Regions from separate parts of the Paenibacillus sp. B-A-8 genome, predicted to be linked through region 2. Evidence: riboswitches for the same ligand, from Rfam matches in the RefSeq annotation. Region 2 holds a riboswitch; the other holds the start of a gene.
What was found. Region 2 has a riboswitch for cyclic di-GMP ahead of ACN6MV_RS21265 (thiamine pyrophosphate-binding protein). Riboswitches for the same ligand answer to the same signal wherever they lie in the genome.
Positions count from the first base shown of each region.

Region 1: linked by a shared signal. The riboswitch ahead of ACN6MV_RS30450 (NPCBM/NEW2 domain-containing protein) and the one ahead of ACN6MV_RS21265 (thiamine pyrophosphate-binding protein) in region 2 are both predicted to bind cyclic di-GMP.

Region 1 covers NZ_CP183882.1:6,754,213-6,758,446, forward strand. Annotated here, with positions in the region: gene ACN6MV_RS30450 (NPCBM/NEW2 domain-containing protein) at 1-2,229, opposite strand, end outside; cyclic di-GMP riboswitch class I at 2,485-2,571, opposite strand; gene ACN6MV_RS30455 (hypothetical protein) at 2,729-3,301, opposite strand; gene ACN6MV_RS30460 (EAL domain-containing protein) at 3,411-4,234, opposite strand, start outside.
Region 2 covers NZ_CP183882.1:4,722,425-4,726,658, reverse strand. Annotated here, with positions in the region: gene glpK (glycerol kinase GlpK) at 1-543, shown strand, start outside; gene ACN6MV_RS21275 (DNA-binding protein) at 558-806, shown strand; gene ACN6MV_RS21270 (carboxymuconolactone decarboxylase family protein) at 929-1,297, opposite strand; gene ACN6MV_RS21265 (thiamine pyrophosphate-binding protein) at 1,308-2,951, opposite strand; cyclic di-GMP riboswitch class I at 3,070-3,165, opposite strand; gene ACN6MV_RS21260 (methyl-accepting chemotaxis protein) at 3,356-4,234, opposite strand, start outside.

The DNA.
Region 1 (4,234 bases), 2.0 Mb from region 2:
ATCTCCCGCGGCATACATTGCACCATAAGGCTGCATCAATCGAATATTTTCACGAATTAGCTTGGCATCATGAATCTCGCTACTGCCATCCAAGCCATAGAAGTCAAAGATCGTCTTCATCCAAGTATCATAGCCGGTTACGGTATTCAGTGGATTGTTTTCTTGTGTAATAAACTTGTTATACGCTTCTGTAGCCGTTCCTGTAAAAATAACATGATCGCTGACCATTTCTACTACATCAATAAGTTTGCGATCTTGAACATTCGGATGTGCTGCCTTATCTTCATCTATTTTTTGTTTGTAGGTGGTTAGGAAGGCTTTGAATTGTTCTGGATCTGTGGTCTTTGTCATCATAGGGATCTTCGTAAGCCCCTCGAACCGGATCAAAGGTGCTTTTCCTTGTTGCTCAGCTGTATATGGATTGACGATATATACTGTACCGCCCTTAGTCACATCATGTGCATAATAACTATTCGTCGCGAACTCAGGAACGGTTATAGTGTTTTTACCAGGACGTAATTGCACGCTTCTAGCCCAAACATTCCAAGCCGCCTCTTGTTGCGAAAATACTATTGCAGGCAATTTATCAGTAGAAGCTGCATCTACATAAACATTGATTGTATCTCCAGGCATTGCAACGAGTCCCGTAGGTTGGTTGTTCGTACCGAAACCAATTCTCAGGTTTTGCTGTGCATGCTTTTTCATATCTCCACGCTGTTCAGCCTCAATAATGGTGCCTTCGGTTTGAACTTCACCATTTACTAGCTTCTTAGCCAAATCCAATGAGTCTTTAAGGATTGGATAGAGCGGATGTACTTTTGCCGCCTCTTCTAATTCATTGATTGCATTGGCGCTATTATAAGCAGGAACAACCGCACTCATCGTTCCATCTGTGAAAATACCATTCACAGCTTCGCTTACTTTATCCTCTGTATAAAATCTAAATTCAGCCGCAAAAGGTCTGTTAATATTGGCTTTTGTGAACTTGAATTTCAATCTTTTAAACTTCGTAGGCTCGAATTTAAACTCCAGAAAGTCGTTCGTACTAGTCGCGGTTCCGCTAGATACGAGCTGAAAGGTCTCTCCCTTACTCGTCTCTGATGCATAGATTTCAAAAGCTTCTGGGAACCCTTTGCGATTATCTCTAGCCAGGAAAGCCACTCTGTCTAATACTTTGGCCTGTGCTAATTCAAACACGACTTCATTCGTGAAGCTGTCGTCATTATTTTTGTTCGTTTCCCAATGTGTATTCGGCAGATCATCGAGCATGTATTCCGGTTTCGTACCTGGGTAGCTTCCACCATTCACCGTTACTTTTGATACGTTTGAGTTTGGCATTCTGTAAGCTTCGCTATAGGCATTTTCATATGCTGTGCCATACCCCTTTAACTTCGAAACCTTAGCTGCCGTTTCCTCTACTTGATGGTTTTCCAGAAGCACCTTTGCATTCTCTATATCTGCTTGAAACTGCGTGTACAGTGGATGTAACTGCACTTCTTGTTCTAAAGCCGTTAATTTCTCCACCGTATTAAATGCTGCGCTAACTTGACTCAAGGTATCATCTGTAAATAAATTTTTCATTTTAGCGGATACGGTATCTTCTTTGTAAAAAGAAAACTCTGCTGCACTCGCCCAATCCTGATTAGCTTTTTTGTAGACAAATTTAAGTCTCTTGAAAGCTGTAGGTGCAAACTCAATCTCCACAACATCTCCTGCTCCGCCTTTATATTCTCCAGAGGATATTAGTGTAAAATCGCCTGCATCCGTAGTTGAGCCATAAATATCAAATTCCTGAGCAAACCCCTTACCCTTTGCACCGGATTGTCTTGCAGCATATACGATTCTATTTAATTCCGTGGACTCATTAAAAACAAAGACAACCTCGTTCGTAAACGTTGAGCTATTCGGTTTGCCCGTTTCCCAATGCGTACTCATATCGCCATCAATAGCCTTAGCTATTGGTGAACCTGAGTAGTTGCCACCATTATTCGTGATGGATTTAATATTTGCAGGATTCATTTTAAAAACATCGTTATAAGCGCTAAGGATAGCCTTTCCATACAGATCAAACGGAATAACTGACGCACTGCTTAATAGCTCAGCTTTGCTTTGTACTACGCTGTTCACTACACTTACCTTGCTTACATCACTTGCTAAAGCATAACCTGCCTCGCTCGAAAAACTGGCTATCATGGCTGCCGATGTAGCGATTGCAATCATTTTTTTCATCTTTTCTACCCCCAGATGTAATATGAATCTCTTCAGTACCCAAAAATGGGCACAAAAAAAACTACCCCAAAAGAGTAGCTTGATTGCGTATAAAGTCCATAAAAATTAAGACTTAATTTTTATTAAACTTTAACAAGCATAAACGCCCCGACGCCCTTCTAAGGACGATACGCGTTTAAGCGAGAAATATAAGACATTAAGTATAGGTGTATAACTTATACTCACTTATATTTTAACAAAAAGCGTAATACACTCTTTGGCAGCTGGCTGACAATAGTTATAATAACCTTAGTCCCTATAGCTTTGCGTCCCTACATTTCCATAGGTTTGCCTATGAAGTTTCGAATACATTACAAAGAGTAACATAACGCTACATCTGATCGCATGATTAATTGGTATGAAATCCGAATAGGTAATTGCAATTAGTTTTTCTGTTCTGATAGATATTTTTTATTAACTATCCCAGACTATGAATGATACTTTAGAACTGCTTAGCGGCTTAATCTCCTAGCCCAAACAAACGCCGGAACCAATTCCACACATCACCCGTGATCGGAATTAACCCGAAACCATGCTCTCCAACAGCGATTACACCATATGCCCATTGTCCAATAGCTATCGCACCTCCAGCGATTCGCCCTATGGCTATCGCCCCAAACGCCGTATCGCCTATGGCTATCGCTCCCAATGCTTTTTCGGCTATCGCGATCGCTCCCACAGCCACTCCTGCAATCGCAATTGCTCCCGCGGCAAAGCCAAGCCAACTAAGTGCTATCGCTCCGAGCGCTAACCACATCCCCAGTGATATAGCACCTACGGATAGTACACCGACGCTTATTGCACCTATGGATATCAAGCCTATAGCTACATCTCCAATAGCAATTAAACCAACAGCCGTCTTCACTTGTGGCTTGCTTCCGTAACCATACCCCTGACCTGAGTATCGACCCAAATTGCTGCGAATACTTACCACCGGAAATGATGGAGACGGCCATTGATAATCAATTTCCCGTCCACCTAACCCTCTAGAATCCGCCCAGCGCGTGATGTACTTATGCCATTTCATATCCATCCCGTCCCCCTTCTCAATTACCTTAATTATACAACCCCGGGGTTTACCTGTACTCAGACTCTGACCTGAAATCCATCTCATCCTCTAGACGGAGATATGCTCCTTAGGATCACTGTTTGGGAATAGGATCAGGCTTTCCAAATAAATATCCCTGAAACAACTGATAACCACTCTGCTTGAGCCATTCAAAGTCCTCTCTAAACTCCACACCTTCTGCTAAAGGAACGGATTGGATTTCTAAAGCTTTTTCTAAAAATTGTTTAGCTATTTTCTGTTTGTTCAGATCGCTGGACACACCCTGAACATATTTCATATCCAGCTTCATGTAATGGGGTTTAAGCTCCAATAACATCTCGATCGTGCTGAAGCCCTCGCCAACATCATCTAGAGCGTATTCAAATCCCCGATCCTTGTAATATGTCAAAATAGCTTTCAAATGAGCGAGATCATCCACTTTCTCCGTCTCAACAACTTCAAAGACAAAAAGAGAGGGATCGACGCCTAATTGATTGGCCAGTTCAACAGTTGATCTTAAGCAGAACTCTGGCGCGTAGATCGACGTTGGGATAAAATTAATAAAGGTTTTTTTATTTAAGGGTGCAGCATATTTTACAGCAGTCATTCTACATAACCGGTCTAAAGCATATAAACGCCCACGATTCCGTGCCGCCGCAAAAATCTCATTAGGATAGATAAGGGACCCATCATCTTTTTTAAATCTGGATAGGAGCTCGTATGCAAAAATCTCTTCCCGTACGTTCACAATCGGTTGGAAGTGACAAGTAACTAAACCCTTAGTTATAACCTCATCAATCCACTCCATATTAAGTACAGTGGGTAATTCGGATAGAGGTCTCCATGTTTGGTCATCTATACGGAATTCAAACTGCTCCGACTCCATATGGTCATTACAGAAATCTAGAAAATCCCGCA
Region 2 (4,234 bases):
ATAACGGAGCCGGCAGGCTCAGAAGACAAAGCACGGGAAGTTGAGGACAGTGAAGGGGTTGTCGTCGTACCAGCTTTCACTGGACTAGGTGCACCTTATTGGGATATGTACGCACGTGGAGCCGTATTCGGTCTAACTAGAGGCACAACCTCGGGACATTTGGTACGGGCAACGTTAGAGTCATTAGCATTTCAGTCTAGAGACGTAATAGGGGCTATGGAAAAAGATGCGGGCATGCCATTAACCGGCCTTCGTGTAGATGGTGGAGCTGTTCGTAATGATTTGCTGATGCAGTTCCAGTCTGATATCCTCGGTAGTGAAGTTACTCGAACTACATATGCGGAGACGACTGCGCTGGGAGCAGCGCTTTTGGCTGGATTAACCTATGGGGTCTGGACAAGAGAACAGCTGGAAAGCTTCAATAAAGCGGAGAGGGTCTTTTCACCTGTAATGGGTATGGATGAGCGTGAACGTCGTTACAGCGCGTGGAAAGACGCTGTAGCGCGGACCATGGGCTGGGAGAAACACGAAGGATATCAGTGATCAGGGAGATGCATATGTCTAAGAACAGAAATATAGAAACTGATCCTGCAGGAATGCTTGGCGGATCAGAATCAGATCTTCCGACTGGATTGGCCAAGCCTGCGCTTCGAGCACTCCATGGTGCTGGGTATACAGAGATTCACCAAATCAGTAAGCTCACTGAGTCAGAGCTTCTGCAGTTACACGGGATGGGACCTAAGGCACTTAATCAATTACGGCGTGCGCTCACGGAGAAAGGTTTGTCCTTTGCCAGTGAGTCCTAAAGTCCCCATCACAGATTAACACAAAAAGCGGCAAGCTAAGGATTATCCTTGGCCTGCCGCTTTTTGTGTTGCAATATTTAATATTCAATAACAAATGCTACATTTTGCCATCCGGCATATAGTTACTTTATTTCTTCAATCGTTTCGAGAAGGATATTAAAAGCGGTAATGATTCTAGGTGCCCCTATTGCGGGTACTAAGTGTAATAGAATCCCTTTGAGTTGTTCTACAGTAACTCCCACACGAAGAGCCATGACATAATGAACACCCAATTGATCAAACTGACCCATCGAAATCAGGGCAGAGATAACTGCGATTTCCTTCCAGTCAGCTTCGATTGTGTTGCGTTGAAAAATATCGCCGTAGGCATTTCCCATAATAAATTCAGCCAAATCAGGGAAATGTTCTTTAATCGGAGCCAGTGCCTTAGCTCCGTAGTCTCCTGAGAGATTCGTGAAGTGGTTAAGACCACTGTTTACATTGTCTTTCATAAGTGACCTCCTAATTTAGGTTCAGAGTACGATGAGCAGTCGGAGGGACCTCATCACGGTCTGTTAGCAGTTCAATGACGGCAACACGGTTGATGGCAACAGCGTCCTTGATAGCTGTTTCGAACTCCTCAGCTGTCTCACATTTGTAACCCGTAGCACCAAGTGATTCTGCGAATTTCACAGCGTCCATAGGGACTTCGTAGATCGTTCCGTCAATACGTCCTGTAGTTTTTTCCATACCTTTTAGAGCCATATCTAGCTGTTTATTATTCACAACAATGAATATGACAGGAATATCCTTGCAGACAGCAGCGTTAATCTCTGCGCCTAGCATCATAAAGCAGCCGTCTCCTGTAATGCAGAAGATCGTTTCTTCTGGTGCAGCAACCTTTGCGCCAATTGCCATCCCGATGGAATTACCCATACATGCAAAGTAAGCATCGAATACAAAACTGCCAGGTTTCTTAACCTTGTACCATTTCGCAGCATGGAAACCGTGACTTCCATCATCAACAAAGACTGTGCTGTTATAAGGAATCAAATCACTCATCGTACTCAAGACCGATGCAAGTGAAAGGTTTGGTAAAATCGGAGGCTCTTCGGTATAATCGGAATTTGTCGGTGCTTCGCGTTTTGTGATGTTGTTCGTGTCAATATTATTGAGATAGCAAACTAGATTGTCACGTAGATCTCCAGTCACTGGAATCGTTTTAGAGAACAATATTTTTCCGACAAAAGTCGGATCGCTATCAAACTGAATTAATGTTGCAGGATGATTTTCCCTTTTAAGATTACAAATAGTCATATCGCTTAAACGTGACCCGAGAACGATAAATAGATCACTTTGATTCAGCAAGTCATCCCCATGGGTACAACCGCCTACTCCAATTGGACCGTGATAGAGTGGATGATCCCAAGCTATAGCTCCTTTACCACCTGGAGATGTAACTACAGGAATATTAAATGTTTCTGCTAATTGAATTAGCTCACTATGTGCTCCTGAGCGGTTAACGCCTTTACCCGCGATAATTATTGGATTCTTTGAGTTATTTATAGCATCAAGTACACGGTCGATATTAGCATGGCTAACCAGTGATTCGCGTTCAGGGATTACAATATTACATTCCTCTAGCAATTCCGTTTGTACATCAAAGGGAATACAAAGGTGAACGGGACCACGATTACCGCTCAAAGCAATGGATATGGCATGATTAAAGATTGTGCTAAAGTGATCTCCACGTTCAATAAGCTTGCTATATAAGGTGGCAGGTCTAAACATATCAGCTAAATCAGCTAGAAAAGAGGTAGAGTCCTGACATTGGGGAATTCCAAGCTCTTTAATAGATTGATGGCCAGTAATAAATAGGACAGGTAGGTTGTTGGCCTTAGCATGTGCTGCTGCAGTTAGTAGGTTTGTTCCACCAGGACCCGAAGTGCCAAAAGCTACGCCTAGTTTTCCAGTTTTCAGCGCATAACCAGCTGCTTCGAAGCCGGAACTGCTTTCATGTCTTCCAGGAATAAATTCAATACCGTAATCTACCATTTTAAGAACGATAGGACAAATGGATTTACCGATGATACCAAAGGAATGGGTAACACCAAGGTTCCGTAGTGCTTCCGACATGTAATCTGCGACTGTCTTCAAAAAATACACCTCACAAGTTGATTGTTATTTTAAAACCAAACACTAGAAAACCTGTGCTCTAAAATAGGGCACAGGTTGGTAGCATAAATCGCCATAGAGACTGAACAAAAGTCCAGTCGTCTTGGTTTTCAGCAACCTGGCAGTCATGGCCTCAGATTAAAAATGAGGCTGTAGATCCATGGTTTTGCGTCATCCTCTTTCGAAGATTTTGCCAATATTAATTTAGAAATTTATAAGAAGAATTTTCCTTTACAATATATTCCTAGACACTCTTTGTCAATATATTATCGCAAATTAACTCGAATTTTGACGAAAGTCTTGTCGAACCTATGAAATAATAGATATAAAAAAACTGCTCCTAAGTCTAAGCTTAGGGGCAGTTTTTGAATTTGTTTATATGATTTGGACGTCACTTAAAACTTGAAAATATGGATCGTCTTCTGTAGATTAAATACAGCCTGAGTCATTTTCTCAGTTTCTTCTGCAACGGACTGCAGGGCATTAATTTGTTCATTCATAGCGGCTGATACTTCTTCGGTGCCGGCAGCGGTTTGCTGCGTGATCGCAGAGATATTCTCGATTGCACTTGAGATTTTCAATGCACTTTCCAACATAAGATCACTTTCGGCAGAGAAGGAGGAGATCTGCTCGGTAATATACTGTACACTTTGCACGATTTGAGCAAAGATATGAGCAGATTGAGTGATCATCTCATTCTGTACCTGTACGACTTCTTCGTTGATAGCGATATTATCAATCGCTTGTTTAATATCAGTTTCGATGCTCCGAACCAAGCCAAAGACTTCCTTCGTAGAAGCCGTTGATTCTTCAGCGAGCTTGCGAACCTCCTGTGCGACTACAGCAAATCCTCGACCATGTTCTCCTGCACGCGCTGCTTCGATGGAAGCATTTAGTGATAACAGGTTGGTCTGTTCAGCGATCTCAGTAATGGTCTTTGTGATCATCGTAATGCCGCGAGCATTTTGAGAAAGGGCTTCGATAGTGTCAGCTACTTTTTGAGTAGCCTGGATGTTTTTACGCATGCCTTCAGCTTGAGTATCAACGGATTGGCGTCCTTGTTCAACTAGCTCTAATGTATGTATTGAACGTCTGTTCATTTCTTTTGTTGAGTTCGTATAATTGGATACTTTATTCTCAATATCTTTAATAGATTCTGTCATTTCAGCGATATCCGTAGATATTTCATTTGCACCAAGAGCTAGCTCGTTAGACGAAGAGGCTACCTGTGCCATGACAATTTTCAAATTCTGATTCTTATCTTCGATTCCACG